Regions from separate parts of the Microbacterium oleivorans genome, predicted to be linked through region 1. Evidence: predicted binding sites of a transcription regulator. Region 1 holds the regulator's gene; the other holds the start of a gene.
What was found. Region 1 encodes LexA, which represses DNA repair genes until DNA is damaged. Its sites were predicted from a motif close to TCGAACANNTGTTCGA; they were not measured.
Positions count from the first base shown of each region.

Region 2: a site for LexA is predicted at 2,444-2,459, ahead of HW566_RS11215 (HNH endonuclease signature motif containing protein). Genes of this name have one in related genera too.

Region 1 covers NZ_CP058316.1:2,859,265-2,873,684, reverse strand. Annotated here, with positions in the region: gene rplT (50S ribosomal protein L20) at 1-81, opposite strand, end outside; gene rpmI (50S ribosomal protein L35) at 114-308, opposite strand; gene infC (translation initiation factor IF-3) at 353-1,024, opposite strand; gene HW566_RS13625 (DUF1844 domain-containing protein) at 1,252-1,656, shown strand; gene HW566_RS13620 (SseB family protein) at 1,691-2,473, opposite strand; gene priA (bifunctional 1-(5-phosphoribosyl)-5-((5-phosphoribosylamino)methylideneamino)imidazole-4-carboxamide isomerase/phosphoribosylanthranilate isomerase PriA) at 2,457-3,203, opposite strand; gene hisH (imidazole glycerol phosphate synthase subunit HisH) at 3,262-3,927, opposite strand; gene hisB (imidazoleglycerol-phosphate dehydratase HisB) at 3,924-4,529, opposite strand; gene HW566_RS13600 (histidinol-phosphate transaminase) at 4,526-5,611, opposite strand; gene HW566_RS13595 (LysM peptidoglycan-binding domain-containing protein) at 5,697-6,056, opposite strand; gene lexA (transcriptional repressor LexA) at 6,311-6,976, shown strand; gene HW566_RS13585 (prolyl oligopeptidase family serine peptidase) at 7,022-8,941, shown strand; gene hflX (GTPase HflX) at 9,015-10,532, opposite strand; gene HW566_RS13575 (class I SAM-dependent methyltransferase) at 10,619-11,260, shown strand; gene dapF (diaminopimelate epimerase) at 11,277-12,149, opposite strand; gene HW566_RS13565 (GNAT family acetyltransferase) at 12,159-12,617, opposite strand; gene miaA (tRNA (adenosine(37)-N6)-dimethylallyltransferase MiaA) at 12,614-13,561, opposite strand; gene miaB (tRNA (N6-isopentenyl adenosine(37)-C2)-methylthiotransferase MiaB) at 13,558-14,420, opposite strand, start outside.
Region 2 covers NZ_CP058316.1:2,352,294-2,357,622, forward strand. Annotated here, with positions in the region: gene HW566_RS11200 (metalloregulator ArsR/SmtB family transcription factor) at 1-141, shown strand, start outside; gene HW566_RS11205 (arsenate reductase ArsC) at 138-539, shown strand; gene HW566_RS11210 (SulP family inorganic anion transporter) at 719-2,248, shown strand; gene HW566_RS11215 (HNH endonuclease signature motif containing protein) at 2,494-3,993, shown strand; gene HW566_RS11220 (DUF7882 family protein) at 4,242-4,538, shown strand; gene HW566_RS11225 (hypothetical protein) at 4,687-5,028, shown strand; gene HW566_RS11230 (hypothetical protein) at 5,112-5,329, shown strand, end outside.

The DNA of each region.
Region 1 (14,420 bases):
CTGTCCGCGGTAACCGGAGGCGCGCTCGAGGATGACGCGACGCTTCTTGTGGGCGTTTACTGCCCGCTTGACTCTAGCCATTTCGTTTGTTTCCTATTCGTGCGCAGCAGCGCTCAGATGCCGAGGAGCTTCTTGGCGACCTTCGCGTCGCCGGGAGCCAGGATCTTGTCGGCCGACAGGCGGCGCGTGCGCTTGGTGGGCTTGCCTTCGAAGTTGTGGCGGAGGTTCGCCTGCTGCTTCTTGATCTTTCCGCTGCCGGTGACCTTGAAGCGCTTCTTGGCACCCGAGTGGGTCTTCTGCTTCGGCATGTCTCTTCCTTCGTTGTGGATCCCGCCGGGCGGGAGTCGGGGGGCTACTCCGCCGAGGCGGGAGCGGCGTCTTCGGTTTCGGCGTCCACGTCGGCGTCGGAGCCGGAGCGGGCCTGACGGGCCGCTTCCTTGTTGGCGGCGCGCTGCGCGTTCTGCTCGGTCTTGACCTCGGACTTGTTCTTGTGCGGCGCGATGACCATCACCATGTTGCGGCCGTCGATGGTCGGGTTCGACTCGACGGTTCCGAGCTCGGCGACGTCCTCGGCGAACTTGCGGAGCAGGCGCACACCCTGCTCGGGACGCGACTGCTCGCGACCGCGGAACAGGATCATCGCCTTGACCTTGTCGCCCGCCTGGAGGAAGCCCTCGGCGCGCTTGAGCTTGGTGATGTAATCGTGCGCCTCGATCTTCAGACGGAACCGGACCTCCTTGAGGACGGTGTTCGCCTGATTGCGACGCGCTTCCTTGGCCTTCTGAGCCGCTTCGTACTTGAACTTGCCGTAGTCCATGATCTTGACCACGGGCGGCTTCGAGTTCGGGGCGACCTCGACGAGGTCGAGTTCGGCCTCCTGCGCCAGACGCAGGGCGACCTCGATACGGACGACGCCGACCTGCTCTCCAGCGGGGCCGACGAGGCGAACCTCGGGGACGCGGATGCGGTCGTTGGTGCGGGGATCGCTGATGTGCGGAACTCCTGTTCGTGCGGTGGTGGCCACCGGGACGCGAGGACGCGGCCCGGGCGGAAGAACATCGCATCCACCCCGCACGACGCACAGGCGTCGGCTTCTGTGTTCTGCACCCTGGCTACCCCGTACGCGGCGAACCGGACGGGGCGGAGTGCATAACCCGGTAGCCTGGAGCGGCAAGCGCGGGTGGGATGTGATCCTCTTTCGATCCGGAGTAGAACACTCCGGTGCCCGCACAGTCTAGCAGAGAGCGACACGTGGACACGAACCCCGCCGAGAACACCGCCCACGCCGACGACGAGGCCCGTCGCCGGCGGTGGGAGGACCAGGAGCGCGCCGCCTCCGCAGCCACGCGCGACATCGCCGACGTGCCCGCCGTCGAGGTGATCACCACCGCGGCCGTCCACCTGATGAGCGCGGCCGCCGTGAAGGTCGGACTCGCGGACGACCCCGCGAACCAGCTCGACCTCGACGAGGCGCGGAAGCTCATCAACGCTCTCGCGGGCCTCATCACGGCCGGCGCCCCCGAGATCAGCGACATGCACGCACGGTCGCTCCGCGACGGCCTGCGGTCGCTGCAGCTGGCCTTCCGCGAGGCGTCGACGATCCCGGACCCGATCGGAAAGGGGCCCGGCGAGAAGTACACCGGTCCCGTCACCTGAGGCCGCCGTTCGGACGCGGCCGGCGCCGCGGGCGTCAGGAGGCGCGGACGAGCTTCACCGTCAGCGAGTCCACGAGCACCGCGATGCGGTCGTCGGCCGCCCAACGCGTCGCCAGCCGAGACAGCACGGTGTCGAGCTGCGCGGCGTCCAGTCCGTCGATGAGATGCAGGCGCACGATCAGCTCGGGCCCGCGCATGCGGGCGTCGGGATCGCCCGCCGCGACCGACAGGTCGAGCACCGCCAGCTCGCCTCCGATGCTCTCCTGCAACGCGGTGAACACCGCAGGCGATGTCGGCGCCGGTTCCCACGGCTGTCCCTGTCCGATCGCCCACACCGCGGGGCGGCGAAGGACGAACTCCGTATCGGATCCCGGGTCGATCACGATGAGGTCGGTGTCGTCGGATGCCGCGGCCATCGCCGTGCGCACTCCGTCGGCCGGCACCGGGCGTGCGACCGGATCCCATCTCGACAGCGCCGAGACCGAGGTGAACACCGGCTGCACACGTCGCCCGTCGGGCGCGGCGACCGTGACGATGGAGAGCTCCTGCGTCTTGTCGACGCGCAGGCCCGTGGGCCCCACGCCCTCGTCGCCCTTCTCGGGGACCAGCGGGATCAGCAGACGCGCGGCCCGGTAGGCCTCGACCACCGCGACCGCGTCCCCCGACCCGGCTCGGAATGCTTCGAGGGCGGCGAGCAGCGCCGGGTCGGCCGACCCGTCGTCGGTGGCGTGCGGGTTCGACTCGAAGCTGCGTCCCTCCCAGGGGACACCGGCCGAATCGGCCGCATGACCGTGCGGTCCGTCAGTCTCCGGCGACATCCAGCGCCTCGGCCAGCGTGAAGGCGCCGGCATAGAGGGCCTTGCCCACGATCGCGCCCTCGACGCCCATTGGCACGAGCTCGCGGAGGGCGGCGATGTCGTCGAGGCTCGAGATGCCCCCCGACGCCACGACGGGCTTGGGGGTGCGCGAGGTGATCTCGCGGAGCAGGTCGAGGTTCGGCCCCTGCAGCGTGCCGTCCTTGGTGACGTCGGTGACGACGTACCGGGTGCAGCCGGCATCCTCGAGACGCTCCAGCACGTCCCACAGGTCGCCGCCGTCGCGGGTCCAGCCGCGCGCGGCCAGGGTCGTGCCGCGCACGTCGAGCCCGACGGCGATCGCGTCGCCGTAGCGGCCGATGACGTCGGCGGCCCACTCCGGGTTCTCCAGGGCTGCGGTGCCGAGGTTGATGCGCGACGCTCCGCTCTCGAGGGCGGCCTCCAGGGTGGCGTCGTCGCGGATGCCGCCGGACAGCTCGATCTGCACGCCCTTGACCTGCTTGATGACCTTGCGCAGGACGGCGGCGTTGTTGCCCCGACCGAAAGCGGCGTCGAGGTCGACGAGGTGGATCCACTGCGCACCCTGTCGGGCCCACGCGAGCGCCGCGTCGACCGGGTCGCCGTAGGTGGTCGCACTGCCGGCCTCGCCCTGGGTCAGGCGCACGGCCTTGCCGTCGGCGACATCGACCGCGGGAAGGAGGATCAGTTCGGGGGTGGACGCGAAGTCGTTCATCACATTCCAGATCGTGGAGGAAGACGCACCCGTCCACGCGGGCGCGCCACGGAGGACACTAGCGGCCAGGCAGGGCGCCGATCCAATTGGACAGCAGCCGGATGCCGGCCGCCCCAGACTTCTCGGGGTGGAACTGGGTCGCCGCCAACGGGCCGTTCTCGACCGCCGCGAGGAACGGCGTGCCGTAGTCGCACCAGGTCAGCACCGGCTCGGCGAACGGCCTCATCACCTCGAGGCTCCACTGCTGGGCGCCGTAGGAGTGCACGAAGTAGAACCGCTCGTCCTCGATGCCGTCGAAGAGCACCGAACCCGCCCCCGACCGCACGGTGTTCCAGCCCATGTGCGGGAGCACCGGAGCATCGAGCTCGGAGACCGTCCCGGGCCACTGACCCAGGCCCGCAGCGTCGTGTCCGCGTTCGACGCCGTTGTCGAACATGACCTGCATGCCGACGCAGATCCCCAGCACGGGCCGACCGCCCGCCAGGCGACGCTCGATGAGCTCACCGCCGCGACTCTCGCGCAGCGCCGACATGACCGCGCTGAAGGCGCCGACGCCGGGCACCACGAGACCGTCGGCATCCTGGATGAGACCGCGGTCCGACGTCAGCCGCGCGTCGGCACCCGCCGCCGAGAGCGCCTTGACCGCGGAGTGGACATTGCCCGACCCGTAGTCGAGCACGGCCACCAGAGGCGCAGCGCCCCGGTCCGTCTCGGCGCCGGTCACAGGGCACCCTTCGTACTGGGAATGCCGTGGACGAGCGGGTCGAGGGCCTTGGCCTGCCGGAACGCCCGCGCGAAGGCCTTGTACTCCGCCTCGGCGATGTGGTGCGGATCACGGCCGCCCAGCACGCACACGTGGACGGTCAGCCCCGCGTTGAACGCGATGGCCTCGAAGGTGTGACGCACGAGCGAGCCGGTGAAGTGGCCGCCGATGAGGTGGTGCTCGTACCCGTCGGGCTCGCCCGTGTGCACGAGGTACGGCCGACCGGAGATGTCGACGACGGCCTGCGCGAGCGCCTCGTCGAGCGGCACCAGCGCGTCGCCGTAGCGCGAGATGCCCGACTTGTCGCCGAGCGCCGATCGGAGCGCCTGGCCGAGCACGATGGCCACGTCCTCGACGGTGTGGTGCGCGTCGATGTGGGTGTCGCCGCTGGCACGCACGGTGAGATCGGTGAGCGAGTGCTTCGCGAACGCCGTGAGGAGGTGGTCGAAGAACGGCACGGTCGTCTCGATCGTGCTGACACCGGTGCCGTCGAGGTCGAGCTCCAGTTCGACGGACGATTCGCTCGTCGCGCGGCGGATGCTGGCCGTTCGGGGGCTGGTCATGCCTCCGAGTCTATCGAGGCCAGTGCCTCCAGGAACGCGGTGGTCTCCTCCTCCGTGCCGGCGGTGACCCGCAGCGCGTGCGGGATGCCGACGTCGCGGATCAGGATGCCGCGGTCGTACAGCGCCTGCCACGTCGCGGCGGGATCGTCGACGCCGTCGAAGAGCACGAAGTTGGTCCAGCTCTCGTAGGAGCGGTAGCCCAGGGCATCGATCGTGGCCGACATCCGGTCGCGCTGTGCGACGATCTCGTCCACCATGCGCAGCATGGTCGACGAGTGCGAGAGCGCCGCTGTCGCGGCCGCCTGCGTCAGGGCGCTGAGGTGGTAGGGCAGCCGCACGAGCCGCAGCGCGTCGATCAGGGTGGCGTCGGCGGCGAGGTAGCCCACACGCGCTCCCGCGAACGCGAAGGCCTTGCTCATCGTGCGCGACACGACCAGACGTTCGCGCTCCCCCAGCAGCGTCAGCGCCGACGGGGTCTCGCGAGGGGCGAACTCCTGGTAGGCCTCGTCGACGATGACGATTCCGGAGGCCGCCTCGTAGACGGCCTCGATGACGTCGAGACCGAGCGGCGTGCCCGTCGGGTTGTTCGGTGCGCAGAGGAACACGACGTCGGGGCGGTGCTCGGCGACCTGGGCCGCGGCGGAGGCGGCATCCAGCGTGAAATCAGGGCCGCGCTCCCCCGCGACGTAGCGCGCTCCCGTCGCCCGGGTGAGCAGCGGGTACATCGAATACGTCGGTCCGAACCCCAGAGCAGTGCGCCCCGGACCGGCGAAAGCCTGCATCAGGTGCTGAAGCACCTCGTTCGAGCCGTTCGCGGCCCAGATCCGGTCCGGAGTCAAGCCGTGCCCCAGGTAATCGGCGAACGACTCCCTCAGCCGCGTGAACTCGCGGTCGGGATAGCGGTTCACTTCGCGCAGCGCCCGGGCGATGGCGTCGAGGATGTCGTCGGCCACCTCCTCGGGGACGGGGTGGGTGTTCTCGTTGACGTTCAGCGCCACCGGGAGCGGAGCCTGCGGGGCGCCGTACGGGGTGAGGCCACGCAGGTCGTCTCTGAGGGGAAGATCATCCAGACTCGGGCTCATCCCACCCATGCTAGGCCGCGTGGCGACGGACGTCGGCGCAGAACCCCGACGGATGCCGTCACACGCCGTGTCCTGGCGTCCGGCCTCAGCTCGCGACGGCGTACTCCGCCGGGATGGCGAGCGTCTGGCCGGCGTCGAGCTGACCCGAGCCCAATGCGTTCAGGCGGATGATCGCGTCGATGACGTCGCGGGGGTCGTCGTTGGGTGCGACCTCCTCGGCGATGGTCCAGAGCGAGTCGCCCGACATCACCGTCACGGTGGCGAAAGTACCCTCGGGCGCGCCGGCCTCGTCGGAGGCGAGCGCACCGCCGCCGGACAGCACGGCGAAGCTGACGGCCACGACGGCGGGAAGAGCTGCGACTGCGACGAGGGCGCGGCGTCCACGGAGCGTCAGGCGCAGGCGCGTGCGGGGTGACGGCGCGTGGCGGACATCGATGGTGGTCATGGCTTCTCCTCTGGAGCGGTAGGAAGATTCGCTCACGGCTTCTCGGGGAGAAATCCGGGTGCGTACTTCGGTTCCGAACGTATCTTCGATATTATCTGGTGTCAACCAGGGTTCGAAATCGGATACCGATCGAAGAGACACGCGGTGCGTTCCGCACCGGCAGCTCAGGATCGGGCTACGTTTTCGACAGCGAGAGCCCACCACGAACCTCCGACATCGGGTCGGGGGCGGGCGTGACGACAGGAGACCGGCGGATGAGCGAGAAGCCGCAGACGCGACGACGCAAGAATCTGAGCGACAAGCAGCTCGCGATCCTCGAGGTGATCCAGCGCGCGATCGCGCGGAACGGCTATCCGCCGAGCATGCGCGAGATCGGCGATGCGGTCGGCCTGAAGTCCCTCTCGAGCGTGACCCATCAGCTCAACCAGCTCGAGTTGAGCGGGTACCTCCGCCGCGACCCGGGCAAGACCCGCGCCATGGAGGTGCTGATCGACCTGCCCGGCAGCGCCGCCGAGAACCCCGCCGACGCCGCTCCCGCCCTGGGCGACGCCGCCCTCGTGCCCCTCGTCGGACGCATCGCGGCGGGCGTGCCGATCACCGCGGATCAGCAGGTGGAGGAGATCTTCCCGCTTCCGCGTCAACTGGTGGGCAAGGGCGAGCTGTTCATGCTCAAGGTCGTCGGCGACTCCATGATCGACGCCGCCATCTGCGACGGCGACTGGGTGGTCGTGCGGTCGCAGGCCACCGCCGACAACGGCGAGATCGTCGCGGCGATGCTCGACGGCGAGGCCACCGTCAAGACGCTTCGCCAGCGCGACGGGCACACGTGGCTGCTGCCCCGGAACTCCGCCTTCGAGCCCATCCTCGGCGATGACGCCGTCGTGCTCGGCAAAGTCGTGGCCGTCCTCCGCGCCATCTGACGGCGGTCCGGCGTGGCCCGCCCCGCGCTCGCGTAGCGTGGCGCTATGTCGCAGCAGCTTCCCTACGGTTCCTGGCCTTCCCCGCTGACGGCCCGCTGGGCCAGCGCATCCTCGCTCCGCCTCGACGGCGCGGCGTTCGTCGGCGACGAGATCTGGTGGGGAGAGTCGCTGCCCGATGAGGCGGGGCGCGTCGCCGTCATGCGTCGGGCGATCGACGGCTCCGTCGAGGCCGTGCTCCCCGCACCGTGGAACGCCCGATCGCGCGTGCACGAGTACGGCGGCGGTGCGTGGACCGCCTCGGACGACGGTGTGCTCTTCTTCGTCGACAAGTCCGACCAGCGCATCCGTCGCCTGAGGCCGGGCGGCGAACCCGAGGCCCTGACGCCGGAGGACGGCGGCACGCACTACGGCGGGCTGCGCTGGCAACGCGGCACGCTGCTCGCCGTGCGCGAGCGCGAGCGCCCGGGCGCGACGCCCGAGCGGCACATCGTCCGCATCGACGGCGCCTCCTCCGGTGCAGCGTCCGATCCGGTCGCGGCGGTGAGCGAGCTCGCCGGTGGCAGCGACTTCGTCGCGCAGCCCGCCCTCTCGCCGGACGGGTCGCACCTCGCGTGGGTGGCGTGGGACCACCCCGACATGCCGTGGGACCGTACGCGCATCCGGGTCGTGGACCTCGACGCACCGCACGTCGTCAGGGACGTCACGAGCGGCACCACGGCGGCGCTGCAGCCCGAGTGGTCGGCAGACGGCGACCTGGTGCTCCTCGACGAGCCGACCGGCCGCTGGAACCTCTACCGCGTCGATCCGGCGTCGAGCGTCGAACCGGTGGCGATGTCACCGGCCGATGCCGACACCGGCGGCGGCCTGTGGGTGCTCGGCACACGGTGGTACGCGCCACTCGACGATGGCCGCGTGATCGCCGTCCGCACGCACGGATCCGACCAGCTCGTGATCATCGACCGCGAGGGCGGCGCCATCCCCCTCCCCTTCGCAGCCACCGCTCGTCTGCAGATCGACGACGTGCGCGGCGACCGCGCGCTCGTCAGCGGCACCATGCCGGGAGCGACCGGCCTGTGGGTCGTGGACCTCGACAGCGGTGAGGCCATCGCCGTCCGCGGCGGCACCCCGGATGTCGACGAGGCGTGGATCCCCCACGCCCGGCAGGTGACGACAGACGGCCCGCACGGGCCTGTGCACGCCTTCGCCTACCCGCCGACCAACCCGGGCGTCTCCGCCCCGACCGACGAGCTGCCGCCCTATCTCGTGTGGGTGCACGGCGGCCCCACCTCGCACGTCGGCGGCACCGCCGACAGCAAGGCCGCGTACTTCACCAGCCGCGGCATCGGCGTGCTCGACGTCAACTACGGCGGCTCGACCGGGTACGGCCGCTCCTACCGCGAGCGGCTGAAGGGACAGTGGGGCATCGTCGACGTCGACGACGTCGCGGCCGCCGCGCGGGGCCTCGCCGCCGACGGCCTCGCCGACCCGGGCCGACTCGCCATCGAGGGCGGATCGGCCGGCGGCTGGACCGTGCTCGCCGCCCTCGTCGGCACCGACGTGTTCGGCGCCGGGATCTCGCGCTACGGGGTCGGCGATGCGCGAGCCCTCGCGGCGGAGACGCACGACTTCGAGGCCCGCTACCTCGACGGCCTCATCGGACCGCTTCCCGAGGCCGAGGAGACCTACATCGAACGCTCGCCCCTCAGCCGGCCGGAGCGATTCCGCGTTCCGCTGCTGCTTCTGCAGGGAGACGAGGATGCCGTCGTGCCGCCGGCGCAGGCCGAGGCGATCCGGGACGCACTCGTGGCTCAGGACGTGCCCCACGCCTACGTGCTGTACGAGGGCGAGGGGCATGGCTTCCGCCGCACCGAGACGATCGTCCATGCGCTCGAGAGCGAGCTCGCGTTCCTGGGTCAGGTCTTCGGCTTCGCCACCCCGGATGTCGCGCCCGTGGAGCTCGCCTGACCCGCCCCTCTCGAGGCCGCCGACCCGGCAGGCGCATCACGCATCCCTGCGCCCCCCGGTGCGGCAGGCGGGCTCAGCGAGCGTAGGGCGCGAGCTCGGCGGCCAGACGCTCCGAGACGTGGGCGTGAACGGCGGTGCCGTCCTCCTCGTGCGAGGTGGCGACGATGAGCCCGTTCTCGTGGACGGCCGAGATCAGGTCGCCCCGGTCGTACGGCACGAGCGCTCGCACCTCGACGGCCGGCAGCGGCAGCGCATCCTCGATCGCGCCGCGGAGCGCGTCGATGCCCTCGCCCGTCCGCGACGACACGAAATGCGCCTCGGGCTCGAGGCCACGCAGCAACAGGCGGGTGTCGTCGTCGATGAGGTCGGCCTTGTTGAACACGACCAGCTCGCGCGTCGCGCGCGCTCCGACGTCGCCCATCACGTCACGGACGGTGGCGAGCTGCGCGGCGGGATCCGGGTGCGAGCCGTCGACAACGTGGACGATGACATCGGCCCCCGAGACCTCCTCGAGCGTGGAGCGGAACGCCTCGACCAACTGATGCGGCAGGTTCCGCACGAATCCGACCGTGTCGGTCAGGGTGAAGACCCGGCCGTCGGCGGCCTCGGCCCGTCGGACGGTGGCGTCCAGTGTCGCGAACAGGGCGTTCTCGACGAGCACACCCGCGCTCGTCAGCCGGTTCAGGAGGCTCGACTTGCCGGCGTTGGTGTAGCCCGCGATCGCCACGGACGGGATCGTGTTGCGCTTGCGTTCGGCCCGCTTCGCATCCCGGGACGGCGCGAAGTCGCGGATCTGGCGGCGCAGCAGCGCCATCCGAGTGCGGATGCGTCGGCGATCGAGCTCGATCTTGGTCTCACCCGGTCCGCGCGAACCCATTCCCGCGCCGCCAGCACCGACCTGCCCACCGGCCTGACGGCTCATCGACTCGCCCCAGCCGCGCAGACGCGGGAGCAGGTACTCGAGCTGAGCGAGCTCGACCTGCGCCTTGCCCTCGCGGCTCTTGGCGTGCTGGCTGAAGATGTCGAGGATCACCGTCGTGCGGTCGATGACCTTGACCTTCGCGACGTCCTCGAGCGCGCGACGCTGGCTGGGGGCGAGCTCGGTGTCGGCGATCACGGTGTCGGCTCCGACGGCGGCGACCAGGTCGCGCAGCTCCGCGGCCTTGCCGCGTCCGATGTACGTCGCGGGGTCGGGGTGCGGGCGTCGCTGCAGCACGCCGTCGAGCACGACGGCCCCGGCCGTCTCGGCGAGCGCGGCGAGCTCGCGGAGCGAGTTCTCGGCGTCCTCCTGCGAGCCCTGGGGGTAGACCCCCACGAGCACGACGTTCTCGAGCCGCAGCTGGCGGTACTCGACCTCGGTGACGTCCTCGAGCTCCGTCGACAGGCCGGGGACGCGTCGGAGCGCGGCGCGCTCCTCCCGGTCCCACTGGTCGCCGTCGGTGTCGCCGTAGGACACCGTCGAGGCATCCTGCAGCGCTTGAGCGCCGGCGAAGACACGGAGTCCCGCGCGGGTCTCAGCGCTCGCGAGCACGCGATTGATCGGGTCCACCGCGATGTCGTCGTCGCCGTCGGGGGTGGTGGTGTGTGTCATACCTTCTCTTCCCGGGACGCCCATGCCCGAGCGTCCGTGAATTCTAGCCTCCCGCCGGGAGCACCGGCTCCGATACGCTCGGATGCATGGGGAGCGATCACTACTTCAGCGCGTCCCCGTCCAGCGAGCAGAACCTCCGCCGCATCCGCGTCACCCTCGCGGGGCGCGCCGTCGAGGTCACGACCGCGGGCGGGGTGTTCAGCCCTGACCACGTGGACTCGGGCACGGGTGTTCTGTTGGCCAACACCCCTCCGGCACCGTCCGGTGGGGATTTCCTCGACCTCGGCTGCGGCTGGGGGCCGATCTCGCTGTCGCTGGCGATGGAGTCGCCCCGCGCCACGGTCTGGGCCGTCGATGTGAACGAACGCGCCCTCGACCTGGTGCGACGCAACGCCGCTGAACTGGGACTCGATAACATCAACGCCGTTCTGCCCGACGATGTTCCCAACGATGTCGCATTCCGCACCATCCGTTCGAACCCTCCGATCCGGGTCGGCAAGAACGAGCTGCACGGGATGCTGCAGCGGTGGATCCCGCGTCTGTCGGAGCGCAGCGACGCCTGGCTCGTCGTGCAGCGCAATCTCGGTTCGGATTCGCTGCAGCGGTGGCTCGCCGCGACGTTCGATCACGGCTACGGCGTCACACGCGCGGCCACCGGCCGGGGCTTCCGAGTGCTGCGAGTGCGGCGACACGGCGTTCCACCCACGGGCGCCATCGAGCTTCCCTGACGACGCCTCCGCGAGATCAGCCCGCGAGCGCGACCTGCCCGGAGTAGACGAGCGTCGCCGGCCCCGACAGCAGCACGTGCTCGCCGTCGTCATGGGTGACCACGCGCACGCCGAGACGCCCGCCGGGGATCTCCACGCTCCACCGGTCGGGAGCCGCGGCCCCGGCCCAGTGTCGGACGGCGAGAGCGGATGCGGCCACGCCCGTGCCGCACGACAGGGTCTCCCCCACGCCGCGCTCGAAGACGCGCATCCGGATGACGCCGACGCCTCCCTGCACCAGCGGATCGGCGGGCACGACGAACTCGACGTTCGCACCGGATGCGGGCTGCGGCTCGAGCTGCGGCTGCACCGTCAGGTCGAGGCCCGCGAGCTCGTCCTCGCTGGCGAGGGCGACCACGACGTGCGGGTTGCCGACGTCGATCGGCTGCCCGGGACGCGCGACGCCCAGCCCGCGCGCGCGAACCAGGACGTCCTCCGACTCGGTGCGCCAGAGCCCCAGGTCGACCTCGAAGCCGTTCTCGGAGCGCGTGACGGTCTTCACCCCCGCCCGCGTGCCGATGCGCAGCTCGGCTGCGTCCGCGGGGACGAGGCCCGCCTCGAAGAGGTATCTCGCGTAGACCCGGATGCCGTTGCCGCACATCTCCGCGGCGGAGCCGTCGGCATTGCGGTAGTCCATGAACCACTCGGCGCCGGCCACGGCGGCCTCGGCACCGTCGAGGAGCGCGCGGGACCGGACGACGCGCAGCAGCCCGTCCGCCCCGATCCCGAAGTGGCGGTCGCACAGCGCCGCGACCTGCTCGTCGGCGAGCTCGAGTCCTCCGTCGGGATCGGCGATCACGACGAAGTCGTTCCCGGTTCCGTGACCCTTGGTGAACGCGACAGTCGACATGGGCCCAGTTTAGGCGGGCGGAGCGGGGCTGCCCGGACCGTCGACGACGAGCCGCTTGCCCGTGGCCCAGGTGTCGAATGGCTCATAGCCGAGGGCGGCGTAGAACGCGCGCACCCCGGCGTTCTCAGGTCTCACCATCAGCTGGACCTTGGGGCAACCCTGTGCGGCGAGCAGACGTTCGGCCTCGGCGACCAGAAGCCGGCCGATGCCGCGCCCTCGCCGGGTCGGCGCCGATGCCAGGTAGTAGAGCCAGCCGCGGTGACCGTCGTATCCCGCCATCACGGTGCCGACGACCTCGCCCTCACCGCCGTCGTCCACGGCGACGAGGAAGAGCTCGGGCTGCACGACGAGCTTGCGTCTGATGTCGGCCCGGGGGTCGTTCCAGGGGCGGGTGAGGCCGACCTCGTGCCACAGGGCGACGACCACGTCCTCGTCGGCGGGCCGGAACGGACGCAGCACGATGCTCATGCCTCATCCTCTCCGACGAGGGAGGCCGCATCGACCTCCCTCGCGTCGATCCAGCGCGCCGTGTCGTAGCGCCGGAACCACGACACCTGTCGCCGCGCATAGCGGCGGGTGAGCGCCTGGGTCTGTGCGATGGCCTCGGCGGACGTCATCTCGCCGCGCAGCTGGGCCAGGGCCTGGGCGTACCCGATCGCCCGACCCGCCGTCGGGCCGTCCTCGATGCCGGCGGAGCGCAACCGCGCCGCCTCGTCGACCAGGCCGTCGGCCCACATCCGCTCGACGCGGCGGTCGAGAAGCGCGACCAGCTCGCCGCGTGGGATGCCGGTCGCGACGATCCTGGTCGCGGGATGCCACGCCTTCGGCGAAACCGGCAGCGCGCCCCCGTGGGTCGCGCCGCCCTGCGCGAGGACCTCGAGCGCGCGGACGATGCGCCGGCCGTTGCGCGGGTCGATGCGGTCGGCAGCGACGGGATCGGCCTCGCGCAACCGTGCGAACAGCGACGGCGCACCGAGGTCGTCGAGCTCGTCCTCCAGCCGCGCCCGCAGCCCCTCGTCCCGTGGCGGGAAGCGGAAGTCGAAGAGCACGCTCGAGACGTACAGCCCGGAACCGCCGACGAGGATCGCGTCGGACCCGCGCGCGGCGATGTCGGCGATCGCGCGGCGCGCGGCATCCTGGTACCAGGCCACCGCGGCCTCATCGGTCACCGACAGCGCGTCGAAGAGATGATGCGGGATGCCGCGTCGATCGGCGACCGGCACCTTGGCGGTGCCGATGTCCATGCCGCGGTAGAGCTGCATGGCATCGGCGTTGACGACCTCGGCCGATCGACCGACCGCGCCGAGCGCCTCGGCGAGGTCGAGCGACAGACCGGTCTTGCCGGTCCCCGTGGCGCCGACGACCGCCCAGAGCAGCGACCCCCCGGAACCGGGACGAACGCCCTCGGTCACACGCCGACGCGGAGCGCGGGCAGCCCGAGCGACACCGCTCGCGGCCCGCTCGCGGTGGCGGGCGCGGGAACGCCGCAGGACTCGGCCTGCGAGCGATCCCAGGCGTCCCCCGCACGCGTGCGACGCACGCGCAGCGGCGCTCCGTCGATGCTGTCGGCCAAGAGATGGAAGGGCGCGGCGCGGGTGACGGTCACCGAGACGACGTCGCCCGGTCGCGGCAGGACCGAGCCGCTCGGCACCTCGAAGTGGACGAGGCGGTTGTCCTCGGCACGACCGCTGAGCCGGTGCGTCTCGGCGCTCTTCTTGCCCTCGGCCGACGAGACGAGCACGTGCAGCTCGCGACCGACCTGCATCTGGTTCTCCTCGAGCGCGATGCGGTCCTGCAGCGCTGTGAGGCGTTCGTAGCGTTCCTGGACGATGGCCTTCGGCACCTGGTCGGGCATGGTCGCGGCGGGCGTGCCCTCGCGGATGGAGTACTGGAAGGTGAAAGCGCTCGCGAAGCGGGCCTGCTCGACGACGCGGAGCGTGTCCTCGAAGTCCTCGTCGGTCTCGCCGGGGAACCCGACGATGATGTCGGTCGAGATCGCGGCGTGCGGGATGCGCTCGCGCACGCGCTCGAGGATGCCGAGGAACTTCGCGCTGCGGTAGGACCGCCGCATGACCTTGAGGATGCGGTCCGATCCCGACTGCAGCGGCATGTGCAGCTGCGGCATGACCGCCGGCGTCTCCGCCATGGCGTCGATCACGTCGTCGGTGAAGGCTGCCGGATGCGGGCTCGTGAATCGGATGCGTTCGAGACCCGGGATCTCCCCGGCGGCGCGCAGCAGCTTGCCGAACGCCTGTCGGTCGCCGAACTCCA
Region 2 (5,329 bases), 510 kb from region 1:
GTCCGCTACGAGGACTGGACCGTCGGTGACCCCGCCCTCGCCTCTGCGGAGGGCGTGGCCGCGATCCGCGACGACATCGCCCACCGCGTCGATGCCCTCCTCGCCACCCTCACCGCCGAACACCGACCGGAGTCGTCATGACCAGCACCCCGCCCTCCGTCCTCTTCGTCTGCGTCCACAACGCCGGGCGCTCGCAGATGGCTGCCGGGTTCCTCCGCCACATCGCGGGCGACCGCATCGAGGTCCGCTCCGCCGGGTCGATGCCCGCCGACCGGATCAATCCCGTCGCGGTCGCCGCGATGGCGGAACTCGGCATCGACATCACCGCCGAGCAGCCGAAGATCCTCACCACCGAGGCGGTGCAGGCCTCCGACGTCGTCATCACCATGGGATGCGGCGACGCCTGCCCGTTCTTCCCCGGCAAGCGGTACGAGGACTGGAAGCTCGACGACCCCGCCGGGCAGGGGATCGATGCGGTCCGGCCGATCCGCGACGACATCCAGGAGCGGATCCGGCGGCTCGTCGGCGAACTCGTCTGACCGCGGGCATCCCGACATCGCCGGCCGGGACAGTCGGGCGGGAGCGTGATTCGACAGCAAACCTCACGTTACGTAAGATTTGGACCCGGCGCCGTCCCGCGCCCTCTCCGCCCCGTCCGCGGTCCCATCGCCGGTAGCCCTGCGCCGTGCCGCCGCTCGCCACGCCACCTGGAGGACTCGTGTCCGCTCTCACTCCCGCACGGGGCGGCGCGTCGCGCCACCGCATCGAGCCCACGGTGCTGCAGGCGCTGCGCAGCCCCCGACTCCTGACCCGCGAGGTGCTCGCCGGTCTCGTCGTGGCCATCGCGCTCATCCCCGAGGCGATCGCGTTCTCGATCATCGCCGGCGTCGATCCTCGACTCGGGCTGTTCTCGTCGTTCGTCATGGCCGTCGCGATCGCCTTCCTCGGCGGGCGGCCCGCCATGATCACCGCCGCGACCGGTGCGATCGCGCTCGTCATCGCCCCCGTCGCCCGCGAGCACGGCGTCGACTACCTGATCGCGACCGTCATCCTCGGCGGGCTCATCCAGATCGTCCTCGCCCTCCTCGGCGTCGCGAAGCTCATGCGCTTCATCCCACGCTCGGTGATGGTCGGGTTCGTCAACGCCCTCGCGATCCTCATCTTCCTGGCCCAGCTCCCGCAGCTGTTCGGAGCCGGTATCCCGTGGCTGGTCTGGCCGCTGGTCATCGCGGGACTGCTCATCCTGGTGCTGCTGCCGCGGGTGACCCGCGTCGTGCCCGCCCCGCTCGTCACGATCGTGCTGCTCACCGGGGCCGTCGTCGCCTTCGGCTGGCAGGTTCCGACGGTCGGCGATCAGGGCGAGCTGCCCGACAGCCTGCCGGCGCTCCTCGTGCCGACCGTTCCGCTGACCCTCGAAACCCTGCAGATCATCGCTCCGTACGCGCTCGCGATGGCAGTCGTCGGCCTGCTCGAGTCGCTCATGACGGCCAAGCTCGTCGACGACATCACCGACACGCACTCGCGCAAGACGCGCGAGGCCCTCGGCCAGGGCGCCGCCAACATCCTCTCCGGCGCGTTCGGCGGCATGGGCGGCTGCGCGATGATCGGTCAGACCATGATCAACGTGAAGGCGTCGGGGGCGCGCACGCGCATCTCGACCTTCCTCGCGGGGGTCTTCCTGCTCGTGCTCGTGCTCGCGCTCGGCGACATCGTCGCGATCATCCCCATGGCCGCGCTGGTCGCGGTCATGATCATCGTCACGGTCGCGACGTTCGACTGGCACAGCATCCGTCCGCGAACCCTGCGCCGGATGCCGAAGAGCGAGACAGCCGTCATGCTCATCACCGTCGTCGCGACGGTGTGGACCCACAACCTCGCCATCGGCGTCATCCTCGGCGTCCTCGCCGCGATGGTGATGTTCGCCCGCCGCGTCGCCCACGTGGTGACCGTGACGAGAACGGTCGACACCGCGGCGACCGCGCCGACCGCGCACTACGTCGTCGACGGCGAGCTCTTCTTCGCGTCGAGCAACGACCTGACGACGCAGTTCTGGTATCTCGACGACCCCGACCGCGTCGTGATCGACATGAGCCGGTCCCATGTCTGGGACGCCTCGACCGTGGCCGCACTCGATGCGATCGTGAGCAAGTACGAGCGCCACGGGAAGACCGTCGCGATCGAGGGGCTGAACGCGACGGCGTCCGCCCTGCACGCGCGCCTCACCGGGAACGTCGTCGGCGGCCACTGAGCGCGACTGTCGGGGCCGGCGTCGCGAGCGCAGCGCGGCGGGCGCGGCGAGGGCGCGGGTGGTGCGGGGCGGTGCGCGGGTGGCTCGGGGTGGCGGTGCGGGGTGGCTCGGGGCGGTGCGCGGGTGGCTCGGGGTGGCGGGGCGGGGTGGTGCGCACGCTCCTCCCCATCGGTGCCTCGCGGTAGAGTTCGCAGTACGTAGATATGTTCTATTGGGGTGTCGGTGGGTTCTGCGAGAATAAGAACATGCAAGCGAACGGCGGCAGAGGCGACGAGGTGGCAGGCGGGGCGCCGCACGCGGCGGCGTTCGCGGAGTTCGCCCACGCGTTGATGCTGGCGCGTACCGCTGAGATCGCCTCGGTGCGTGCGCTGGCCCAGCTCGGCCGGTCCGCGCTGCGAGAAGCGCGTCGCGACGGCGTGCGGGGTATGGCCTCCGACATGGAGCTGCGGTCGGTCGCCGCGGAGGCGGCGGGGATGGCCCGGCGGGGTGACCGGCGGGTGCAGTGGGAGATCGACCACGCGATGACGGTGGTGGATGAGTACCCGGCGATGTTCGCGGCGTGGGAGCAGCGCCTCGTCACGCGCGAGCACGTCGATGTGGTGGTGAAGGTCGGGCGGGTGGTGCCGGAGGAGGTGCGGTCGGAGTTCGATCAGGCTGCGGTGGTCGTGTGCCAGCGGGACATCGCGACGCGGGTGGCCGGGGCGTTGCAGAACCTGGCGGAGCGGATGCACCCGCGGTCGTTCTCGGAGCGTCACCGGGAGGCCGCCGCCGGGCGGTGCGTGCGGTTGTCGCCGGGGGTGGATGGGATGGCGGATCTGTCGGCGACGGTGCCGATGGTGATCGCGGCGGGGATCTACGACCGGTTGACGCAGATGGCGCAGTCGGTGAAGGACGCCCGGGCGGATGCCGTGGCGGTGGATGGCGCCGGCGCGGTGGACGGCGCGGGCGCTGGCGCGCAGGCGGGCGGTGCGGGCGCGGTGGGTGGCGCGGGCGTCAGCGATGGCGCCGCGTTCGGAGTGGATGCCGAACGAGATGCCGGTGCCGCTGCCCCTACCCCTGACACCCGGACGATGGATCAGCTCCGCGCGGATGTTCTCTCGGACCTCGTCCTCGGTGGTGCACCCGTCATCGACCCGACCACCGGGGTGGACGGGCGTGGCGCCCTCGGGGCGATCCGCGCGAAAGTGCAGGTCGTGATCACCGCCGACACCCTCACCGGCAACGACGAACACCCCGCAGAAGCGATCGGCACCGGACTGGTCGACGCCGACACGGTCCGGGAACTCGCCGGACAGACGGCGACATGGGACCGGATGTTCATCGACCCGATCACCCGCACACCGGTCGAAACCGACGCCTACCGGCCATTGCCCGCGATGCGGCGGCTGCTGCAGACCCGCGACCAGCACTGCCGGTTCCCCGGCTGCCGCAGAGCCGCGATCCGATGCGAGATCGACCACACCATCGACCACGCCCTGGGCGGTCACACCCACATCTACAACCTCGCCCACCTCTGCCAACGACACCACTCCATGAAGCAATTCACCAGCTGGCGGGTGGAACAGGCCGGCGGCGGGGTGCTCGTGTGGACCTCACCCCACGGCAGGGTCTACCGAGAAGACATCCCCATCCCCGCGGTCTGCTTCACACCAGAACTTGCCACACCACCATCCGCACCAACCGGCCCGTCCGGCCCACCCGGCCGAGGCGCCGGCGCACCACCCGACGCGCGACCGCCCTTCTGACGCGTTTCTTTCAGCGACATCGGGCTTCCGCGACGTGGTCCTCCGTGAAAGCGTCGCCATGCGCGACATCGGTCGTCCGCGACGCGATGCCATCCGCGACGGACGACGTTCTGCCTCGGTGCACTCGGTCCTGCGCCCCTCCCGGCCACGGCCGCGTCGCGCAGCAGCGGTCCGCGCTAATGCGTCGGATCGGGCTCGCCTTCGAGCGCAGCGCGGACACTGTCGGCGCTGCGGCTTAGGCTGACCCGGTGGGCAGATTCTTCTACGACAACGCCGCGAACGCGGTAGAGATCGACGACCGTGCGCTGGCGCACCTGCGTCTGGTCGTCATGACCAAACTCCGCCGCGGAGAACCGTTGATGTTCGAGACGAGCTCACCCCACGGCACGAGCCGTCGCGACTTCTGGCTGCACCCCACCATCTCGGTCCAGTTCCAGTTCGCCGGCAGCCGCCAGCCGCAGATCAACCCCCGCTGGGTCGACGCTCTGATGGAGTCGGCCAACAGCGCCGACGGGTTGCGGATGGTTCCCGAGCCGCAGGGCTGAAACCACCCGGCCGCGTCCGGGCGGGCGCCGGGTCGACATGTCGCAGGTAGTTCGTGACCGTCGAGGAAAACACTGCGAAAACCCAGGCGAACTGGTTCGATGTGTGACATCATTCCTGCTGATGTCAGAAGATGCACCGCGTGTCCCGGTGAGGACCAAGACCCTCCTCGAGGAGTGGGTCGCCGAGTTCCTCGAGCAGGGGCAGGCGAAGGCCACGCGCGTGAAGGTCGCCATCCAGGACGGCTCCGACGGTCTCGACACGGGGCTGGTCATCATGCACCTGCAGAACGCGCCCGCCGACATCTACATGCAGCCACGCGGCATCGACGAACCGCAGTGGGAGGCGACTCTCACCGCTCGGAGCGACGACCTCACCCTCACGCCCTACGAGATGGCCGGGCTCGCCGCGGAGGTCGCGCTCGCAGGAAACCTCTGCACCTTCCTGCAGTTCAAGTCCATCGAGTGGGACCGCATGTCGGGCATGCGCTGACGCGCACCCGACACCCTGCGCCCCACCCCCGCACCTGAGTGAGGGGTGTTGTCGCCTCGGCCCCGCTCGCCTAGCATCGCCCAATGCGCAGAGCCCCGATCCCCATGGTCATCGCCGGCGTCGCGGCATCCCTCGGCATCCTCGCCGCGTGCACCCCGCAGGGTGACCTCGCGCCCGAGCAGCCCGCCCCCACCTCGGGCCCCGTCGCCACCCCGGCAGCGCCGTCCAGCGCGGCCGTGACACCCGATCCCTGGGCCGGATACTTCGACGAGGAGGCGCGAGCGAACCAGCGGGAGGTTCC